Regions from separate parts of the Rhizobium sp. S96 genome, predicted to be linked through region 2. Evidence: predicted binding sites of a transcription regulator. Region 2 holds the regulator's gene; the other holds the start of a gene.
The links. The regulator LexA, encoded in region 2, represses DNA repair genes until DNA is damaged. The targets are predictions, from matches to a motif close to TGTTCNNNNTGTGTTCNG.
Positions count from the first base shown of each region.

Region 1: the regulator LexA is predicted to act here: its motif matches at 2,262-2,279, upstream of ruvC (crossover junction endodeoxyribonuclease RuvC).

Region 1 covers NZ_JAUDRY010000005.1:60,158-64,865, reverse strand. The annotation lists gene ruvB (Holliday junction branch migration DNA helicase RuvB) at 1-931, opposite strand, end outside; gene ruvA (Holliday junction branch migration protein RuvA) at 1,011-1,628, opposite strand; gene ruvC (crossover junction endodeoxyribonuclease RuvC) at 1,708-2,220, opposite strand; gene QTL94_RS07430 (methyl-accepting chemotaxis protein) at 2,466-4,708, shown strand, end outside.
Region 2 covers NZ_JAUDRY010000015.1:118,219-136,362, forward strand. The annotation lists gene rseP (RIP metalloprotease RseP) at 1-1,014, shown strand, start outside; gene bamA (outer membrane protein assembly factor BamA) at 1,210-3,546, shown strand; gene lpxD (UDP-3-O-(3-hydroxymyristoyl)glucosamine N-acyltransferase) at 3,596-4,654, shown strand; gene fabZ (3-hydroxyacyl-ACP dehydratase FabZ) at 4,651-5,118, shown strand; gene lpxA (acyl-ACP--UDP-N-acetylglucosamine O-acyltransferase) at 5,115-5,933, shown strand; gene QTL94_RS18190 (LpxI family protein) at 5,937-6,818, shown strand; gene lpxB (lipid-A-disaccharide synthase) at 6,815-7,996, shown strand; gene gltA (citrate synthase) at 8,026-9,315, opposite strand; gene QTL94_RS18205 (ComEC/Rec2 family competence protein) at 9,610-12,051, shown strand; gene lexA (transcriptional repressor LexA) at 12,032-12,754, opposite strand; gene QTL94_RS18215 (VOC family protein) at 12,957-13,841, shown strand; gene kdsA (3-deoxy-8-phosphooctulonate synthase) at 13,838-14,680, shown strand; gene eno (phosphopyruvate hydratase) at 14,822-16,096, shown strand; gene QTL94_RS18230 (FtsB family cell division protein) at 16,234-16,554, shown strand; gene pdhA (pyruvate dehydrogenase (acetyl-transferring) E1 component subunit alpha) at 16,701-17,747, shown strand; gene QTL94_RS18240 (pyruvate dehydrogenase complex E1 component subunit beta) at 17,765-18,144, shown strand, end outside.

The DNA.
Region 1 (4,708 bases), on a different contig from region 2:
GCTGGATGAAGCCCTGTTGGATCATATAGGGCTCGATGATGTCCTCGATCGCGTCACGCGGCTCCGACAGGCCGGCGGCGATGGTCTCGATGCCGACCGGTCCGCCGGCGAAATTGACGGCGATCATGTTGAGGTAGCGCTTGTCCAGCTGGTCGAGGCCCATATTGTCGACGAGGAGGCGTGTCAGCGCTTCGTCGGCGATTTCGCGGGTGACCGCTTCCGCCTTTGCCACTTCCGCGAAATCGCGAACACGCCGCAACAGACGGCCGGCTATGCGCGGGGTGCCGCGGGCGCGTCGTGCGATCTCGCGCGCGCCGTCGTCGGTCATCGGCAGGTTCATCAGGCGCGCGCCGCGCCGCACGATCAGTTCCAGCTCCTCGACGGTGTAGAAGCTCAGGCGCACCGGAATGCCGAAGCGATCGCGCAGCGGCGTGGTAAGCAGGCCGAGGCGGGTGGTGGCGGCAACCAGGGTGAACTTCGACAAGTCGATCTTGACCGAACGGGCGGCGGGTCCTTCGCCGATGATCAGGTCAAGCTGGAAATCTTCCATCGCAGGATAGAGGATTTCCTCGACGGCCGGGCTGAGGCGATGAATTTCATCGATGAAGAGAACGTCGCGCTCTTCGAGATTGGTCAGAAGCGCGGCAAGGTCGCCGGCCTTGGCGATAACCGGGCCCGAGGTCGAGCGAAAGTTGACGCCGAGTTCCTTGGCCATGATCTGGGCCAGTGTCGTCTTGCCGAGGCCCGGTGGGCCGACAAAGAGCACGTGGTCCAGCGCTTCGCCGCGGTTCTTCGCGGCCTCGATGAAGATCTTCAGGTTGGCGCGCGCTTCCGCTTGGCCGGTGAACTCGTCCAGTGACTGCGGGCGCAGCGTCACATCCAGGTCTTCGCCTCGCTTTTCCGAGGATATCAGGCGCGCGGCGTCGCTCATGCTGGCACTTTCCAATCTTCAAACACTGTGGATCAATACACCAAGCCGGCCATTTTGGCACCCCGCCGAGATGCACAGGTCACCGCGCCAGCTCCTTCAGGCCGAGGCGGATGAGCTTGGCGCTGTCGGCGCCTTCGCCGGCGGTCTTCATCGCCGCGGCCACCGCGTTGGCAGCCTGGTCGCGGGAATAGCCGAGGTTCGTCAACGCCGACACGGCATCGGCAACCGGTGCGGCGGCAACACCTTCGCCCAGCTCCTGCTTCAGGCCGATATTGGCGGATGCTTCGCCCGCAAAGGCCGGCGCCTTGTTCTTCAGTTCGGTGACGATACGCACCGCAACCTTCGGGCCGACGCCCTGGGCGCGGGAAACGGCGGTACGGTCTTGCAAGGCGATGGCGTTTGCAAGCTCGCTCGGGGTCAGCGTCGAAAGGACCGCGAGCGCCACCTTGGCGCCAACGCCCTGTACGCTCTGCAGCAGGTTGAACCATTCACGCTCCAGCGCGGTCATGAAGCCGAAGAGCTTGAGCTGGTCCTCGCGGACGTAGGTTTCAATGAAAAGGATGCAGGCCTCGCCCACAGAGCCGAGGCGCGACAGCGTGCGTGCCGAACAGAAGGCGACGTAGCAGACGCCGTGCACGTCGACGAGGATGTAGTCGTCGCCGATTTCGTCGATGGTGCCTTTGAGCTTGCCGATCATGAATTGGGTCCGTCAGGGGTAGGTTTCGGGATTGATAAGGCAAAGAAAAGCGGCGGACGGTCCGCCTCTGTCACGACGGTCACCCGGCCAGGGCTGCCTGCCGCATGCGGTTGCCGCCGCGATTGTGGGCATGGCAGATCGCGATGGCAAGCGCGTCGGCGGCATCGTCGCCTTTGAACTCGACCTTCGGCATCAGGATCTTCAACATCATGTGGATCTGCCGCTTCTCGCCATGGCCGACGCCGATCACCGATTTCTTGACCGCATTGGGGGCATATTCGGCGACCTGCAGCCCGGCGCGAGCGGGAACCAGCATGGCGATACCGCGTGCCTGCCCGAGTTTCAGGGTGGCAACCGCGTCCTTGTTGACGAAGGTCTGCTCCACGGCGGCTTCATCCGGCTGATAGCTGTGAACGACTTCCGCCAGGCCGTCATGCAGCTGGCACAGGCGCGAGGCGAGATCCATATCGCCGTCCGAGGTCACCGTGCCCGAGGCGACGAAGCGCAGCGAGTTGCCGAGCGTTTCGATGACGCCCCAGCCGGTGCGGCGCAGGCCGGGGTCAATGCCGATGATGCGAATCGTGTTTTGCATGCTTCACCCTATTGCAGTTGTAAAATAACTGCCATCGATATGTGAACAAAACAAAAACATTGCCTGATTTCAAGTGTTGCCGTTTACGTCAATTTAAACTCCGTGCGCAACTTTTGGTCCATAAAATGTGAGAGGAGCCGGCTTCTCCGGAAGCAAAGGCTCCCCGTTTTCTGTTTTCAGGTCTGCCGATCGGACGTTCGCGCGTCCGGTCGTCATGTGCCGTTCCGGAAGGGGTTCGTCGTTCCATGGCTCAGAGATTCCAGTCCCTGTCGTTCAAGGTCATTGCTACATTCATTCTGCTGACTGCGCTGTCCATCGCGGTCATTAACGGTCTTGCCTATTTCGCCAGCAGCCGCATTTCCGGCGAGCAGGCGTTGAAGGCCAAGGAGAGCGTGCTCATCTTCCGCGGCGACATGCTGCAGGAACAGTTGCAGCAGCTCGAAAATCAGTCGAATTCCATCGCGCGCATCGAAGCGCTGCAGATGTCGATCACCAGCCTGAAGAGCGGCTGGAAGACGATCGAGAAGACCTCGGGCGATGCCCGCGCCGAACTGAAGAAGGTCTTCATCACCAACAATCCGAACCCGGCCGATCAGCGCGAGAAGCTGCTGAAGCCGGATGCGCCGAGCGGTTTCTACTATTCGAACCATGAGACGACGCAAAGCGAGGTTGCCCGCGACCTCGAGAACACGCCGTTCAGCGACCTTTTGATCGCCGATCTCGATGGCAATGTGCTCTACTCCTACAAGAAGGGCGACGAGTTTGCCGAGAATCTGAAGGCGGATGCCTGGAAAGCGACGGGGGCGGGGCTGGCCTTCAGCAAGGCTCTCGAGAACGCGAAGAAGGCGACCGACGATTCCGCGCCGGCGGCGTTCTCCGGACTTCGCGTCGATGCGGCGACCGGCAAGGCCGCGATCTTTTACGCGGTGCCGATCGTCAAGCTCGGGGCGCCGAAGGGGATCTTCCTCTTCAAGGTGCGTGACGACATCTTCACCAACATCCTGGCAAAGGGCATCGTGTCGGGCAGCACCGCGCAGGCGGCAATCGTGTCCGACGATGGCTCCGCCGTTGCGGTCGACGCGAGCGGCCAGCTTGTCACCCTCGATACGGCTCCCTTCACCTTCATCAAGGATGCGCTTGCCAGCAGCGCGATGACGGTGGACGACTTCGCCCGCGCCGACGGCACGGCACGCGCCTACGTCAAGGGCATCGATTACCAGGGCGGGCGCTATCTCGTGGTGGAGAGCGTGCGTCTCAGCGAGATCAACGCCGGTTCGATCGAAATCGCCAGCCTGCTGACGATGATCGCGATCGCCGTTCTTGTCGTCATGGCGATCGCCACCGGTATCATTACCAAGATGCTGTTTTCGCCGTTGGCTAAGCTTGCCGGTGTCACGCGCGAGGTTGCTGACGGCAATCTCGCTGTCGACATCGGCAGCCAGAACCGTGGCGACGAGATCGGCACCATGGCCAAAGCCCTGGCGCGCTTCAAGCAGTCGCTGATCGAGAGCCGGGAGATGGAGGCTGCAAGCACCGAGACCCGTGCTCGCGCCGAACGGGACCGCCAGCAGCACATGGCGGAGCGCGAAGCGGAAGCGAAAACCCTGCAGGACGTCGTTGAATCGATCGACGAGGGCCTGCATCATCTGGCGAATGGCGATCTTGCCTATCAGATCGACCGCCGTTTCCCGAACGAGCTGGAGGGCCTGCGCGTCAACTTTAACCAGGCGCTCGCCGCACTCAGCGAAACGATGACCGCGATCGGCGGAAACTCGATGGCTGTGCGTGGCGGCTCCGAAGAGATGCGCACCGGCGCCGACGAACTGGCGGGCCGTACAGAGCGGCAGGCGGCATCGATCACCGAGACCGCGAATGCCATCGACGCGATCACCCAATCCGTCCGCGTTCAGATCGAGCGCGCCGAGCAGGCCGAGCGCATCGCACGGGACACGAAGCGTGAGACGACCGGGTCCGGCCAGATCATGCGGGACACGATTGCCGCCATGGAAGCCATTCAGGCATCGTCGCGGCAGATCAATTCGATCATCACCGTGATCGATTCCATCGCCTTCCAGACGAACCTTCTGGCCCTGAACGCCGGCGTCGAAGCCGCCCGTGCCGGCGAGGCAGGTAAGGGGTTTGCGGTCGTCGCCATGGAAGTGCGCGAACTGGCGCAGCGCTCGTCGAGCGCGGCCAAGGAGATCGCCAACCTGCTACAGAAATCCACTCATGAGGTGGAGGCGGGCGTTGCCCTGGTCGAGCGGGCAGGTGAGGCGTTGACCGGGATCGGCAGCCACGTCGAGGCCATCAACGGCCAGATCAGCGAGATCATGGAATCGACCCGCGAGGAGGCCGATACGCTTCGGCAGATCAACGCCGCCGTGGCCGAACTCGATACGATGACGCAGCAGAATGCGGCCATGGTCGAAGAGACCACCGCAGCGATCCACCGGCTTGCCACCGAGGCGGTCGAGATGGACCGGCAGCT
Region 2 (18,144 bases):
GGTATTCGGGTCCTCGCTTTTTCCGTTGGCTTCGGGCCCGAGATCCTGGGCTTTAGTGACCGACACGGGACGCGCTGGAAGATCTCTCTCATTCCGCTCGGAGGTTACGTCCGCTTCTTTGGCGACGAGGACGCTTCGAGCAAGCCCGATGAAGACAGGCTTGCCGCCATGTCGGCAGAGGAGCGGAGCCGGTCGTTTGCCGGAGCCAAGCTCTGGAAGCGGGCCGCAACCGTGGCCGCCGGACCGATCGCCAACTTCATCCTCGCGATCGCGATCTTCACCGTGCTGTTTTCGATCTACGGCCGTTCGGTCGCGGATCCCGTCGTGGCCGAGGTCAAGCCGGGAAGCGCCGCCGCTGAGGCCGGTATCGTGCCCGGCGATCTCCTGATTGCCATCGATGGCAGCAAGGTTGAAACCTTCGACGACGTGCGCCGCTATGTGAGCATTCGTCCGCAACAGAAGATCACTGTCACGATCGAGCGCAATGGCGAGAAGCTGGATGTCCCGATGGTGCCCACGCGTACCGACATGACGGACCAGTTCGGCAACAAGATCGAGATCGGTCTGATCGGTATCGTGACCAACCAGCAGGTCGGTCACTTCCGAGTGCAGACCTATTCGCCGCTGGAGGCCCTCAAGGAAGGGACGGTTCAGACCTGGCATATCGTCACCGGGACTTTCAAATACATTGGCAATCTGGTTTCCGGCTATATGAAGCCCGATCAGCTCGGTGGACCGATCCGTGTCGCGCAGGCTTCGGGCCAGATGGCGACGCTGGGCGTTGCAGCCGTGCTTCAGCTCGCCGCCGTTTTGTCCGTTTCCATCGGATTACTGAACCTAATGCCGGTTCCGGTACTTGATGGCGGGCACCTGATGTTTTATGCGATTGAAGCGGTGAGGGGAAAACCGTTGGGATCGTCGGCTCAGGACATTGCGTTCCGCATTGGTCTGGCCATGGTCTTGGGCCTGATGGTTTTTGCTACCTGGAACGATATTAGCGCGCTTATTGGCTGATTGCACGACGAGGGAAAATTACCGTTTATTTACGATGTTTCAAAGCTGTAGTGGCGAATGCGTCACGGTTTGAAATGAAGTAAACAGAAATTAACTTGCTCCCTTGCTTGTATATCAAAAGCGGGTAAAACGACACACGTGGCCGGAATCGGGGGACGCCTGAAGCCGGGGACGAGAAAAAAGGTAATGGGTGAAATGAAGGCTGGTTCAAGATTTTTGAACGCAGTATCGGCGGTTGCGCTGTCTGCTGGTGTTGTTGCTTCGGGAGCAGGTGCAACGGTTTTCGTCTCGGCTTCGACGGCTGAGGCTGCGGTAATCCAGCGTATCGATGTCCGCGGTGCGAGCCGCGTCGGCGCCGAGGCTGTACGTTCCAACCTGACGATTGCGCCCGGCAAGAGCTTCTCGAATACCGACATCGATGACTCGGTCAAGCAGCTCTATGACACCGGCTATTTCTCGGACGTCAAAATTTCTGTTTCTGGCGGAACTCTCGTTGTGACGGTTGAGGAAGCCAAGCTGATTAACCAGGTCGTCTTCAACGGCAACCGCAAGATCAAGGACGACAAGCTCGCATTGGTCGTCAAGACGCACGCTGCCGGCCCATACAGCGACGCGCAGATTCAGGCTGATATTCAGGCTATCAAGGACGCTTACGCAGCCACCGGCCGCAGCGAAGTTGAAGTCACGACACAGGTCGTTCCGCTCGGCGAAGGTCGTGTCAATCTCGCCTTCGTCGTAAACGAAGGTGATCGCACGAAGATCGATTCGATCAACTTTGTCGGCAACAACGCATACAGCTCTGGCCGTCTGGCTTCGGTTATCAACACGAAGCGCTCCAACTTCCTTTCCTTCCTGACCCGCAAGGACGTCTACAGCGAAGACAAGCTGCACGCCGACGAAGAAGCGTTGCGTCAGTTCTACTACAACCGCGGTTATGCGGACTTCCGTATCGTGTCGTCCGATGCAGCCTTTGATGAAGCGACCAACAAGTACACGCTGACGTTCAATATCGAGGAGGGTCCTCGCTATAACTTCGGTGCTGTCTCCGTTCAGTCGACCGTTCAGGGCATCGACGGCGCGCAGCTCCAGGGTCTGGTGCGCACGCGTGAAGGCGAAGTTTACAGTGCCAAGGAAGTTCAGAAGTCGATGGAAGCGATTTCTGACCAGGTCGCGTCCGCAGGTTATCCGTTCGCTCGCGTTACGCCGCGCGGCAACCGTGACCTGAACAACAACACGATCGGCGTCGAATACCTGGTTGACCAGGGTGAGAAGGCCTACGTCGAGCGTATCGAAATCCGCGGCAACAGCCGCACGCGCGACTTCGTTATTCGTCGCGAATTCGACATGAGCGAAGGCGACGCCTTCAATCAGCAGATGATCACCAAGGCAAAGCGTCGCCTTGAGGCTCTCGGCTACTTCTCGTCGGTCAATATCACGACCCAGCCGGGCAGCTCGCCGGACCGTGTCGTGGTCGTTGTTGACGTGCAGGACCAGGCAACCGGTTCGTTTGGTATCGGTGCAGGTTATGCGGCTGGTGGCGACGGACTGATGCTCGAAGCTTCGGTCGAAGAAAAGAACTTCCTCGGACGTGGCCAGTACATCAAGGTTACGGCAGGTGGCGGTCAGGAGGGTTCGCGGACCTACGGCCTGAACTTCACCGAGCCCTATTTCCTCGGCTATCGTCTGGCTGTCGGCTTCGACCTCAACCACAGCGAGACGTCGAGCAACGACAACTACGACTACGAAGAAAACAACGTCGTTCTGCGTGCGACCGCGCCGATCACCGAAGATCTGGCGACGACGTTCCGCTACAACTACAAGCAGATGAAGTACGACAATTCTAATAATCTGAGCGACCTGTCGGCGCCTTATCAGAACCTTGTCGAAAATGGTCCCTGGGTAAAGTCGTCGGTCTCGCAGACGCTGACCTACAACACCCTCGACGATATGATTCTGCCGCGCGAGGGTATCTACGCCTCCGCGACCCACGAAATCGCCGGTCTTGGTGGCGATTCGCAATTCTACAAGATCTACGGCAAGGCTCGTTACTACCACCTGCTGGCCGACGACGCTGATATCATCGGCTCGGTTGCCGGATCCGCTGGTTATGTCATCGGCTTCAACAAGAATCTGAACGTATTCGATCAGTTCACCCTGACGAATGGTGATATTCGTGGCTTCGAGAACAAGGGTATCGGCCCGCGCATCGCTGGCAGCAACGATGACCCGCTCGGCGGCACGACCTACTTCACGGTCTCTGCTGAAGCAACGTTCCCGCTTCCGGCCGTTCCGCGTGACTTCGGTCTGCGTGGTGCTGTCTTCGCTGACGCGGGTACGCTGTTCGGCAACGACGTCGACCCACGCGGCGATAGCGTCAACGGCGAAGATGCGTCTCTGCGCGCTTCCGTCGGTGTCGGTCTGGTGTGGAATTCGCCGTTCGGTGCCCTGCGCGTCGACTACGCCCTTCCTGTTCTCAAGGAAGACTACGACAAGGTTCAGCACTTCAAGTTTGGCATAAACAACCAATTCTGATATCGGCAGTCCGGAACCGTAAATTCGAATCCGTTCTGGAGATTTGCCGATGGAGCAAACTGGATTTTTTCTGCCCCATGATGGCGTGAAGCTCTCGGAGCTGGCGCAGTTTCTTGGGGCAGAGCTTGCTGACCTCAAGCAGGCAGATGTCGTTATCCGTTCCGTGGCGCCCGTGAGCCGCGCGAAGACGGGTGATATTTGTTATATAATATCGAAGCGCAGCAGGGACGAGCTCGCAACTTGCGAGGCGTCTGCAGTGATTTGCTCTGCTGGGCTGCAATCGATCATACCGTCGCACATCCCGGTCCTCCTGTCGAAGAACGCACATGCTGCCTTCGCCATGGCGGGCGGTTTTCTGTACCCGACGGCGCTGCAGCCGTTGACGCTTAGGTCAGACGATGCGGGCGTTTCCGACCGAGCCGCGGTAGATCCGACGGCAAAGTTGGAGGCGAACGTCGCGATCGAGCCTTTTGCTGCGATCGGCGCACATGTCGAAATCGGTGAAGGCACGCGTATTGGCGCGGGCGCCGTGATCGGCCCTGGTGTCAAGATTGGCCGCAACTGCTCGATTGCAGCAGGCGCGAGCGTTCTCTGTGCTCTGGTCGGAAACCATGTGATTATCCACAATGGAGCCCGCATCGGACAAGATGGCTTCGGCTATGCGCCTGGTCCGCGTGGAATGATCAAGATCGTCCAGGTCGGTCGCGTGATCCTGCAGGACAACGTTGAGGTCGGCGCCAACACCACGATCGACCGTGGCACCATGGATGATACGGTTATCGGTGAAGGAACGAAGATCGATAACCTGGTCCAGATCGGGCACAATGTCCGCATCGGTCGTCACTGCGCTATCGTCTCGCAGGTGGGTATCGCCGGCAGCGCCGTTATCGGCGACGGCGTACAGGTCGGTGGTCATAGCGGAATCAAGGGCCATATAACGATTGGCGACGGCGTACAGATTGCAGCGATGAGCGGCGTTGTCGCGGATATCCCCGCAGGGGAAAGATACGGCGGCATCCCTGCACGACCGATACAGGATTTTCTGCGCGAAGTCGCGGCGGTCATGATGCGGACGACTGGTGCCAAGAAAACGGGAGAAAAAGAATGACCGAAGAAGTCAAGAAGTCGCTTTCTTCAGCCGACATACTGGAAATCATGAAGCTGTTGCCTCATCGGTATCCGTTCCTGTTGGTCGATCGTATCGTCGATATCGACGGGGATGATGCCGCTGTCGGTATCAAGAACGTGACTGCGAACGAACCGCACTTCACAGGTCATTTTCCTGACTCGCCGATTATGCCTGGCGTCCTGATCGTAGAAGGCATGGCGCAGACCGCAGGCGCGATTTGCGCGAAGAAGGAAGGCGAAGGCGGCAATCTCGTCTATTTCATGACGATCGATAACGCGCGTTTCCGTAAGCCCGTCGTACCGGGCGATCGCCTCGAGTATCATGTGAAAAAGCAGAAGCAGCGCGGCAACATCTGGAAATTCCACTGTGATGCGAAGGTCGATGGAGCGCTCGTCGCCGAGGCCGATATCGGCGCTATGATCATTCGCAAGGATCAGGCATGAGCACGATTGCAGCAAGCGCCACAATTCATCCGATGGCCGTTGTGGAAAGCGGCGCCATCATCGGTGAGAACGCGAAAATTGGTCCTTTCTGCCACGTCGGTCCACACGTGGTACTGGGCGACAATGTCGAGTTGCTGGCGCATGCCGTCGTGACCGGTCGCACGACCATCGGCAAAGGAACGCGCATCTTCCCGATGGCAGTGATCGGCGGTGATCCGCAGAGCGTCCATCACGGCGGTGAAGAGACGACTCTGACGGTTGGTGACAATTGCACCATCCGCGAAGGCGTCACCATGAACACCGGAACGGCTGATTTCGGCGGAAAGACGATCGTCGGCAACAACAATCTCTTCCTCGCGAACTCGCATGTGGCGCACGATTGCCGCGTCGGCGACAACGTCATCATGTCGAACAACGTGATGCTGGCTGGCCACGTGACCATCGAGGACCGCGTCATTCTGGGTGGCGGTTGCGCCGTTCACCAATTCACGCGCGTTGGCCGGCAGGCGTTCGTCGGCGGTCTTTCCGCCGTGAGCTACGACGTCATTCCCTATGGCATGCTGAACGGAAACCCCGGCCTGCTGGGCGGTCTTAACGTTGTCGGCATGACGCGTGCAGGGATCGATCGCGCGACAATCCACACCGTTCGCCGCGCCTACAAGGCGATCTTTGAAGGCACGGGGTCCATCCGCGACAATGCGGCTGCGATACGGCACGAGTACACCGATTGCGAGCAGGCCATTCAGATCCTCGATTTCATCGCGGCTGAAAGCGATCGCGCGCTGTCCTCTCCGACCAGGGGACAGAAAGGCTGATCCTTGTCTCTCGCTGGTGATACGCCCAAAGGCCGCTTGGCAATCATTGCAGGAAGCGGCCTCCTGCCGTCACATGTCGCCGAAGCCGCGCGCGAGGCGGGCGAAAACCCCTTCATCATCGCACTCAAGGGCGAGGTTGATCGCTCCTGGGATGGTTTTGACCATGCAGTGATCGGCGTCGGCGACTTCGCCGGCGTTATACGGGCGCTCGAGAGCAATGGCGTTGATCGCGTCGTCATGTCCGGCGGCGTCAAACGCCGACCGGAATGGCGCGAGGTACGGCCCACATTCAAGACCTTGATGAAAGTGCCCGCAACAATCCGTACGCTGCTGTCTGGTGGCGACGATACGGTGCTGCGCATGGTGATCAAGCTCATCGAGGTGGACGGTCGGCGCGTGGTCGGAGCGCATGAGATCGCGCCCGATCTCCTGGCCTCGGTCGGACCGATCGGAGCCGCTGGCTTCAGCGCCGACGATGCCAGGGACATCGCCAAGGCTATCGAAGCGGCGGAGGCACTCGGGCGGCTTGATGTCGGGCAGGGTGCGGTCGCCGTCGGCGGGCGCATCGTAGCGCTTGAAGGCGTCGAGGGCACGGATGCCATGCTCGAGCGGGTCGCTGAATTGCGCGCCGCCGGACGTATTTCCGCGCGCCGCCGCGGTGTGCTGGTCAAGCTTTGCAAGCCGCAGCAGGATATCCGCGCCGATCTGCCGTCGATCGGAATTTCCACGGTTTCCAATCTCCGCAAGGCCGGCCTCGCCGGTGTCGCCGTCGAAGCCGGACGCTCGCTGATCCTCGATCGCAAGGCCGTCATGAAGGCGGCAGACGAAGCCGGTATCTTCGTCGTCGGTCTGGATCGGGGATTGCCGAATTGGGGACTGTCATGAGCGCGCGTCCGCTGAAGGTTGCCGTCGTCGCCGGCGAGGTCTCCGGTGACCTGCTTGGCGCCGATCTGATCGCAGCCTTGAAGCGGCAGCATGATGGCCCTGTCGAACTTCTCGGCGTAGGCGGCGAGGGGCTCGAGGCCGAGGGGCTGAAATCGCTCTTCGACTATTCCGAGTTGTCGATCATGGGCATCACCCAGGTTCTCTCCAAACTGCCGACACTGGTAAAACGAATCCGCCAGACGGCCGCTGCCATCATCGCGGCGAATCCGGATGTGCTGCTGATCATCGACAGCCCGGATTTCACCCACCGCGTTGCCAAGCGTGTTCGCGCCGCGCGTCCTGACATGCCGATCGTCAATTACGTGTGCCCGAGCGTCTGGGCCTGGAAGGAATACCGGGCGCAACGCATGCTTGCCTATGTCGATCACGTCCTAGCTGTGCTGCCATTCGAGCCTGAGGCAATGCGCGTGCTCGGCGGACCGCCGACCACCTATGTCGGTCATCGTCTGGCCGTCGATGCGGATCTGCTTGAAACACGCCGGCTTCGCGCGCAATCGCCTGTGAAGGCACCCGCCGATGTCAGGACGATCATGCTGCTACCGGGCTCGCGTGGATCGGAGATCACCAAGCTCCTGCCGTACTTCGGCGACGCCATCGCCGAATTTGTCGAGCGCAACGGCGAGACGCGCTTCATATTGCCTACCGTGCCGCGCCGTGAAGCGATGGTGCGCGAGATCGTCAAGGACTGGAAGATCCAGCCGGAAATCCTGGTGGGAGCGCCCGCCAAATGGAAGGCCTTCGCGGAGGCTGACGCCGCCATGGCCGCGTCAGGTACTGTGATTCTGGAGCTTGGGCTTTCCGGTGTCCCCACGGTTTCTGTCTACAAGACGGACTGGATCATCAGCCTGATGACGGGGCGTATCAAGACTTGGACGGGCGCCATCCCGAACCTGATTGCTGACTATGCCGTCGTACCTGAATACCTAAATAATGTGGTTCGCGGCGCAAGCATTGCGCGCTGGATGGAGAAGCTGTCGGTCGACACCCTTCCGCGGCGCGCGATGATGGAGGGATACGATCTCGTCTGGCAAAGAATGCAGACGCAAAAGCCGCCCGGCGAGCACGCGGCGGAGATCGTTCTCGATGTCATTCAAAAGAAAAGGCCCGGTCATTTCTGACCGGGCTTTTTTGTGCCCGGATGGGCCGATTAGCGCTTGGAAACCGGCTGGTAGTCGCGCTTCGGCTCGCCGATGTAGAGCTGACGCGGACGACCGATGCGCTGCTGCGGATCCTCGATCATTTCGTTCCACTGTGCGATCCAGCCGACGGTGCGGGCGAGAGCGAAGAGAACGGTGAACATGGTCGTGGGGAAGCCCAGCGCCTTGAGCGTGATGCCCGAGTAGAAGTCGATGTTCGGGTAGAGCTTCTTCTCGATGAAGTATTCATCGGTCAGTGCAATGCGCTCCAGTTCCATCGCCACGTCGAGCAACGGATCGTCCTTGATACCGAGTTCGCCGAGCACTTCATGTGTCGTCTTCTGCATGATCTTGGCGCGCGGATCGTAGTTCTTGTAGACGCGGTGGCCGAAGCCCATCAGGCGGAACGGATCGTTCTTGTCCTTGGCGCGGGCAATGTACTCGGGAATACGGTCAACCGAGCCGATTTCCTGCAGCATGTTGAGGGCCGCTTCGTTGGCGCCGCCGTGAGCAGGGCCCCAGAGGCAGGCGATGCCGGCCGCGATGCAGGCGAACGGGTTTGCACCCGAGGAGCCGGCGAGACGAACGGTCGAGGTCGAAGCGTTCTGCTCGTGGTCCGCGTGCAGGATGAAGATGCGGTCCATGGCGCGGGCAAGCACCGGATTGACCACATATTCCTCGCAGGGAACGGCGAAGCACATGCGCAGGAAGTTCGACGCATAGTCGAGATCGTTCTTCGGATAAACGAAGGGCTGGCCGATGTGGTACTTGTAGGCCATGGCCGCGATGGTCGGCATCTTGGCGATCATGCGCAGCGAGGCAACCATGCGCTGGTGCGGATCGGTGATGTCGGTCGAGTCGTGGTAGAAGGCCGACAGGGCGCCGACACAGCCGCACATGACAGCCATCGGATGCGCGTCACGGCGGAAGCCGGTGAAGAAGCGCGACATCTGCTCGTGCACCATCGTGTGATGCGTGACGCGATAGTCGAAGTCCTTCTTCTGCGCGGCGGTCGGCAGTTCGCCGTAGAGCAGCAGGTAGCAGACTTCGAGGAAGTCACCGTGCTCGGCCAATTGCTCGATCGGATAGCCGCGATGGAGCAGCACGCCCTCGTCGCCATCGATGTAGGTGATTTTCGATTCACAGGATGCGGTCGAGGTAAAACCAGGATCGTACGTGAAGGAAGCGGTGTTTTTGTAGAGGGCGCCGATATCGATGACGTCAGGGCCGATCGTGCCGCTTTTAACGGCAAGGTTGACCGACTTGTCACCGATTTTCAGTGTTGCGCTTTGATCCGTCATTCTGATCCTCCAAACTGGCGGGTGGCGCCATAAAAGCGCCATAGGGTTAAGCGTCGTCTGCGATAGCTATATGATCGCGGGGTTAATGCCAAGTTCTCTTGACGCCATTTTGTGCATCGCAGTATCAACTTTTAAGCACTACAGCGATGCCCGTCACGCATAGCAGAAGCCAATGATAATCCTTGTCTTTTCCGATCATTGATCAGCCTCTTATTTTAAATCGATTATTGTTGCGCTCGCGCTCAAGAGCTTGCATTCTGGTTGCAATGGCGGCTTATTTCGAGGCGCAATTGCATGTCGGAGTTGAAAACGATCGAGGCAATGCCGACTGCTCAGAGCGCAGATACATCTGCGCGCCTGCCGATCAAGGGGGCAGCCGACCTTCGTGCCAAATCGACGCAGCTCCAGCTTACCCAATCCCTGAGACCCTGGCGGTCGCGGGTTGCAGGTCGAGCCTCCGGATACTGGCCGCATGTTCGCGTTGCGATGTCGCAGGAAGCCGAACATGGCTGGTACTTCCTGATGTCGCCGGTTCTTTTCGGCAGCGGCGCGATTGCCTGGTTTCAGTTCGACGCCGATCCTCCGCTCTTGCGGCTTTGTGCCTGGCTGGCAGTCTTCGCGGTGATTGCCTTGGCACTAGGGCCTGCGCGGCCGATCGCGCGCAAGGCGGCGCTTGCGGTCCTGCTTGTCGTGTGCGGCATGCTGTCGAGCCAGGTCGAGACATGGCAGGCAGGGACAGTAATGCTCGATACGCCAGTGACGACCACGGTCACCGGCCGCGTCGAGCGCAGGGAAGGGGACGGAGAAGGTCGGTGGCGCTATATCGTTGCTGTTGCTGGTACCCGCGAACCGACACTTGGCCGACCTCCAGAACGTGTTTCGCTCGTGGCGCGCGGCGCCTCCACGCCGTTTGAAATCGGGCAGTGGGTGACCGGACGTGCTCGCCTGACCCCGCCGTCAGGCCCAGCCCTGCCGGGCCTGGATGACTTTTCGTTCGGAGCCTATTTCGACGGCGTCGGCGCGAACGGTTTCTTCTATGGCGCACCAACAGCGACCGTGGCACCCGAGACCGGCGATAAGCGGCAATTTCTGGCGGAGGGGATCGAATATCTATACGGCCTCAGAAGCACGATCGGAGACCGCATTCGATCCATTCTCCCCGGTGACACCGGCGCCTTTGCAGCCTCGCTTGTCACCGACGAGAGACGTGCGATCTCCCGCGAGACGACGGCCGCCCTAAGACAATCTGGACTCGCTCATATTGTCGCGATTTCAGGGCTCAACATGGCCCTCTCCGCCGGCATCTTCTTTGTTGGTTTTCGAATGGCGCTCAGTCTCCTGCCATCGGTGGCCCAAGCCTACCCGACGAAGAAGATCGCCGCCGCCGGCGCTCTCGTGGCGTTGACCGCCTACTACATGATTTCCGGCTTTGCCGTGTCGGCTGAGCGGGCATACATCATGATGATGATCATGCTGGTTGCGGTCCTGTTCGATCGACCGTCGATAAGCCTTCGCAACGTCGCCTTGTCAGCGCTGGTGATCGTGATGCTGTCGCCGTCGGAGGTCCTGGGTCCCAGCTTCCAGATGTCCTTTGCGGCGACGCTGGCGCTGGTCGCCGGCTATTCCATCTGGACCGGGCGAAGGCCGACCGACAACGCCTTTCTCAAGCTGCCATGGGTCATGCCGGTGGTCGCCGTCGCACGCTTCTTCGGCGGCATCGTGCTCACCTCCATGATCGGCGGTTTTTCGACGGCGTTGTTTTCGATTGAGCATTTCCATCGGCTGAGCTCATACGGCTTGCCGGCAAATCTCATGGCGATGCCAGTCATATCCTTCGTTGTCATGCCCATGGGCATGCTTGCGATGTTGCTGACGCCCTTCGGTCTCGATGTGCTGCCGTGGAAGATCGCCGGCCTCGGGCTCGATGTCGTCATCGGGATCGCCAAGCTCGTGTCGTCCTGGGGTGGCAATGTCGATATCGGGCGCCTGCCGTCCTGGTATTTCCCGGTAGCGGTTCTCGGATTTCTGGTCCTGACTTTGCTGCGAACGCGTTTGCGCTATCTGGGCGCCGCCATCGTCGGTATCGCGACATTCACGGTGGCGTTGCTGCCTTCATTGCCCGCACCTGATGTCGTTGTTGCGGAAGACGGATCCCTGGTGGCAATTCTGCGCGGAACCCGCATGGCCTCCAACCGGGAGCGCCCGCCCGACTTCATATTCGGCCAGTGGCAGCGAGCCCTCGCCGCCGAAGAGCATCAGCCTCCGGCGTTCATCAAGGCCACACTTCCCAAGAAGACGAAGGAGCGCAACGACCGGTCATACGCTCTGTCGTTTGACGAACGGCGATCCGCGCTCCGCACGATGCGCAACGCCGCAGCGAACGGCTCGGCAAACAGTTTCGTCTGCGTTAAAGGCGCCTGGTGTATCGCCACCCTCGACAACGGCTATATCGTCAACGTCATCGAGGATTTGGCCTATCTCGGGCCGGCTTGCGACGCCGCCGATATCGTCATTACCCCGGCCCGCATTCGTCTGCGCGAATGTCGGTCGGGCGCAATGCTTATTACCGGCCAAACTTTGCGTAGAAGTGGCGCGGTCGAAATACGCATCGATCAGCAGGGCGCGCCCGTCCTGACAACGACGTATGATGGCCTATCACGCCCATGGCGCATACATCGCGCCTATGACTGGCGCAGCGGCACCTTTGACGTCGCCGTTAGTGATAACGGCGAATAAGCCCCACGAGCTTTCCCTGGACCTTCACGCGATCGGGTCCGAAGATGCGCGTCTCGTAGGCGGGATTGGCAGCTTCGAGCGCAATCGATGCGCCCTTGCGGCGGAACCTTTTCAGCGTCGCTTCTTCGTCGTCGACCAGTGCCACGACGATATCGCCCGGATTGGCCGTATTGCCATTGCGGATGATGACCGTATCGCCGTCAAAAATTCCGGCTTCGATCATCGAGTCGCCCTTGACCTCCAGCGCATAGTGTTCGCCTGAGCCGAGCATGTCGGCGGGGACGACGATGTCATGCGTGTTATTCTGGATTGCCGAAATCGGCACACCCGCCGCGATCCGGCCCATGACAGGCACGGAAACGGAATTGCCGTTGTCGGTACTTGGTGCCGGCTTGGCCGGTGCCGGAGGCGTGACCAGCTGAGGCTTGCCAAGGCTCCCTTCGATGACGCTCGGCGAGAAGCCGCGTCGTTGAAGGCTCGGATTGTAGGCCTCCGGAAGCTTGATCACCTCGAGCGCGCGTGCCCTGTTCGGCAGCCGGCGAATGAAGCCGCGCTCCTCGAGCGCCGTAATGAGCCGGTGAATGCCGGATTTGGACGCAAGGTCGAGCGCATCCTTCATTTCATCAAAAGACGGGGGCACGCCTGACTCCTTCATTCGCTCGTGAATGAAGAGGAGAAGTTCCTGTTGCTTGCGCGTGAGCATCGAAGTCGGACCCCAGGGTTGTGAAACAAAGCCAGAACAGACACTATATGTTCCATATGTGTTCCGCAAGTGGCTAAATTTTCGTAAAACTTGGCTCTGAATTGTCCGGTTTTTACACTTCATTCGATCTATGAGGCGGTAGCCTCTTGCATTGTCTCGCTTAGCAGCGCACATCATTCGCGATTTCGGGAGAGGATCTGCCATGAGTGAAGCTCATCCGCTGGACCACGTGGTGCTGCCCGTCGCCAATATCGACCTTGCCAGGGAGCGTCTCGGCAAGCTTGGGTTCACCGTCGCGGCGGATGCGCGCCACCCGTTCGGAACCGAAAACGCCTGCATCTTCTTCGCCGACAAAACATACCTCGAGCCGCTCGGCATCGCGAGCGCCGATGCGTATGAAACGTCGGTCAAAAAGGGCAACGTCTTCACTGCGCGCGATCGTGCTTTTCGCTTCCGCTGCGGCGATGACGGTCTCTCGGCAGTGGTCTTCGGCACCGCCGATGCCGATCGAGATCACGCCCGCTTCCACGCCGACAGGATAAGCGGCGGCGAAATGCTGCAGTTTGCTCGGCCGATGAAGATGCCGGATGGTTCCGAGACGACCGCAGCCTTTCGGCTTGCCTTTGCCGCCGATCTTCGCGCCCCTGATTTCTTTCTGTTCACCTGCCAGCGGATCAATCCTCTGCCAACGGACCGCAAGGCGCTTGAGACACATGTCAACGGCGTGACCGGTATCGCCGAGATCGTGCTGGCGGCACCGGATCCGAAGGCGTTCGCCACATTCCTGCGTTTTGCCTCCGGCGTGGCGTCGGTGCGGGAGGAGGCGTTTGGTATCAGCCTTGCCACTCCGAACGTGCGCATCAGCATTTTGTCGGCGGATGGGTTGAATGCCTATTTCGATCTCGTCGCGCCCAGCGCGGATCGCGGTCTGCGTGGGGTCGGCATTGTCTACAAGGTTGCTGATCTCGCCGTGACAGAAGCACATTTGGCTGCTAACGGGATCACTTACACGCGTAAGAACAATCGAATTCTGGTGAAGGCTGCGTCCGGGCAGGGCGCGCTCTTCGCCTTCGAGGAGAAACGATGAGCCAGACAAATTCCGAAGTAGCCGTCGGCCAGGGTACCAGCCAGGTGGTGTTTTCGAACGCCGGCAAGCTCTCGCTGATCGCCGGCCCCTGCCAGATGGAGAGCCGTGATCATGCGTTCATGATTGCCGGCGTGCTGAAGGAACTCTGCGACAAGCTCGGCATCGGTCTCGTCTACAAGTCGTCTTTCGACAAGGCGAACCGCACGTCGCTGTCCGCCCAGCGCGGCATCGGCCTGGAAACGGCGCTTGAGGTCTTTTCCGATCTCAAGAAGGAATATGGCTTCCCTGTCCTGACCGACATTCACACCGAAGAACAGTGCGCCGAAGTCGCCACCGTCGTCGATATCTTGCAGATTCCGGCCTTCCTCAGCCGCCAGACCGATCTTCTGGTCGCCGCCGCCAAGACGGGTCGCACGATCAATGTGAAGAAGGGGCAGTTCCTCGCACCCTGGGACATGAAGAACGTCCTCAACAAGTTGAATTCGAGCGGCAATCCGAACATCCTGCTGTGCGAGCGTGGCGCGTCTTTCGGTTACAACACGCTGGTCTCCGACATGCGCTCGCTGCCGATCATGGCGGCGATGGGCGCCCCTGTGGTTTTCGATGCCACGCATTCGGTCCAGCAACCCGGCGGGCAGGGTGGTTCCAGCGGTGGCCAGCGCGAGTTTGTCGAGACGCTGGCGCGCGCGGCCGTTGCCGTCGGTGTCGCCGGTGTGTTCGTCGAGACGCACGAAGATCCTGACAACGCGCCGTCGGACGGTCCGAACATGGTCTATCTCAAGGATATGCCGAGGCTTCTCGAAAAGCTCCTGGCCTTCGACGCGATCGCGAAAGGCTGACGTTCAAAAGACTGACATGTTCGTGTAATAGGCCACGCACGAACATCGCTGCGAAGCATGCGCAAAGCGCCATTGTAATTTGCGCATCTTCGATTAAGACGGATTTCAAACGATTTATCCACTCTCAAGCAGGAAAAGCCGATGACCGCAATTACCGACATTATCGCCCGCGAGATTCTCGACAGCCGTGGTAATCCCACGGTCGAAGTCGATGTCTATCTGGAAGATGGCAGCATGGGCCGCGCGGCGGTTCCGTCGGGCGCGTCGACCGGCGCGCATGAGGCCGTCGAACTTCGCGATGGTGGCAAGCGTTACCTCGGCAAGGGTGTTGAAAAGGCCGTCGAAGCCGCCAACACGGAAATCTTCGACGCCATCGGCGGCATCGACGCTGAAAACCAGATCCAGATCGACAACATCATGATCGAGCTGGACGGCACGCCGAACAAGTCGCGCCTCGGCGCCAACGCCATCCTCGGCGTTTCGCTCGCTGTTGCCAAGGCTGCCGCAGAAGCTGCTGGCCTGCCGCTCTATCGCTACGTTGGTGGCGCTTCCGCTCACCTGCTGCCGGTTCCGATGATGAACATCATCAACGGCGGCGCGCATGCCGACAACCCGATCGACTTCCAGGAATTCATGATCCTGCCGGTTGGCGCTGATTCCATCCGCGAAGCCGTTCGCATGGGCTCGGAAGTCTTCCACACGCTGCGCAAGGAACTGGCCGCCCAGGGCCACAACACCAACGTCGGCGACGAAGGCGGTTTCGCACCGGGCCTGAAGAGCGCACCTGAAGCCCTCGACTTCATCATGAAGTCGATCGAGAAAGCCGGCTACAAGCCTGGCGAAGACATCCATCTCGGCCTCGACTGCGCCTCGACCGAATTCTTCAAGGACGGCAAGTACGTTCTCGAAGGCGAAGGCCGCACGCTGGAGCCGGGCGCCATGGCTGAATACCTCGCGCAGCTCGCTGCCCAGTACCCGATCATCTCGATCGAGGACGGCATGGCTGAAGACGACTGGGATGGCTGGAAGGCTCTGACGGATCTGGCCGGCAAGAAGGTTCAGCTGGTCGGCGACGATCTCTTCGTCACCAATTCGGCTCGCCTGCGCGACGGCATCAAGATGGGCGTCGCCAACTCGATCCTCGTCAAGGTCAACCAGATCGGCTCGCTGACGGAAACGCTCGACGCCGTCAACACCGCGCACAAAGCAGCCTACACCGCCGTCATGTCGCACCGTTCGGGCGAAACCGAAGATTCGACGATCGCCGATCTCGCTGTCGCGACGAACTGCGGTCAGATCAAGACCGGCTCGCTGTCGCGCTCGGATCGTCTCGCCAAGTACAACCAGCTGATCCGCATCGAAGAAGGCCTTGGCCCGCAGGCACAGTACGCCGGCCGTTCGATCCTTCGCGGCTAAGCCATCTGATTTCAAGCATTTGGAACCCGCGCCTCACTCGGCGCGGGTTTTTTGTTGCGCTGCGTTCATAGTCAACGGACGGTTAATCTCTGGCCGGTAGTCTCGTTCGCAAGGGTAATGCGTTTCGAGATGCGTGTATGTGGACCAAGCACCATAAGAAGAAAAAGATCGGCCGTTTCGTCATTCCGGCGATGACTGTCGCGTTTCTCTCCTATTTCGGCTATCATTGCATCCATGGCGATTACGGCCTGCGCGCAACGGAGGTGTTTGAGCGCACGCGCATCGCCCGGGAGAGGGAGCTGGCAACCCTGAAAGACAAGCGCGAGCATCTCGAGAGGCAGGTTGCGCTGCTGAGTGATGGCTCGATGGACAAGGATATGCTGGACGAAAAAGCGCGTCTTCAGCTCAATTTTTCTCGTGCCGACGAGATCGTCATATTCAATCATTATTCGAATTAACCGAAAACAAGTTAATCGAAATAAGCATATATTTATCAGTAGTTTAACGCCGAATACGAGCCATGCATTTATGGCATTGCTGTGGCGAAATTTCTTCCCTATGGTACGCGCCACCTAAGAACCGATAAACCCATAGGGAGGGTTGAATGGCGCCGCGAAAAAACGCGACCGTTTCCAGCCGCAAGACCAGCGCGAAACCAGCAGCTAAGGCATCGAATGGCGGCCCCGTCGCCGATTTCGATCGCGACGAGGAGCTGAAGGCCTATCGCGAGATGCTGCTTATCCGCCGCTTCGAAGAGAAGGCCGGCCAGCTTTACGGCATGGGTTTCATCGGCGGTTTCTGTCACCTCTATATCGGCCAGGAAGCTGTCGTCGTCGGCATGCAGATGGCGCAGAAGGAAGGCGACCAGGTCATCACCGCTTACCGCGACCACGGTCACATGCTGGCAACCGGCATGAGCGCCCGCGGCGTCATGGCCGAGCTGACCGGCCGCATCGACGGCTACTCCCGTGGTAAGGGCGGCTCGATGCACATGTTCTCCAAGGAGAAGCATTTCTACGGCGGTCACGGCATCGTCGGCGCCCAGGTGTCGCTCGGTACCGGTCTCGCCTTCGCCAACCGCTACCGTGGCAATGACAGCGTCTCGATCGCCTATTTCGGCGATGGCGCTGCCAACCAGGGCCAGGTCTACGAGAGCTTCAACATGGCTGCTCTCTGGAAGCTCCCGATCATCTACATCATCGAGAACAACCGCTACGCCATGGGTACGTCCACGGCCCGCGCCACGGCGCAGTCGAACTACTCGCTGCGCGGCTCCGGCTTCGGCATTCCGGGCGTTCAGGTCGACGGCATGGATGTTCGCGCCGTCAAGGCTGCGGCCGACGAGGCGCTCGAGCATTGCCGTTCCGGCAAGGGTCCGATCATTCTCGAAATGCTGACCTATCGCTATCGTGGTCACTCCATGTCCGACCCGGCCAAGTATCGCTCCAAGGAAGAAGTGCAGAAGATGCGCTCCGAGCAGGACCCGATCGAGCAGGTCAAGGCACGCCTCATCGAAAAGGGCTGGGCCTCAGAGGACGATCTCAAGGCGGTCGACAAGGACGTTCGCGACATCGTCGCCGATAGCGCCGACTTCGCCCAAGCCGCACCGGAGCCGGATGCATCCGAGCTCTACACCGACATTCTGCTGTAATCGGGGAGGGTAGACCCATGCCAATCGATATTCTCATGCCCGCCCTCTCTCCGACGATGGAAGAAGGCACGCTGTCCAAGTGGCTGAAGCAGGAAGGTGACAAGGTCACCTCCGGCGACATCATTGCCGAAATCGAAACCGACAAGGCGACGATGGAAGTCGAAGCCGTCGACGAAGGCGTCATCGGCAAGCTTCTGGTTCCGGCTGGAACCGAAGGCGTCAAGGTGAACGCCAAGATCGCTGTTCTCCTGCAGGACGGCGAATCCGCATCCGACATCTCGGCTGCACCTGCTGCTGCCGCACCGGCCGCCACTGAGGCACCCAAGGCTGCTGAAGCGCCTGCTGCTGCCGCAGCTCCGGTTCCGGCTGAGCCGAAGGCTCAGGTTCCGAACGATCC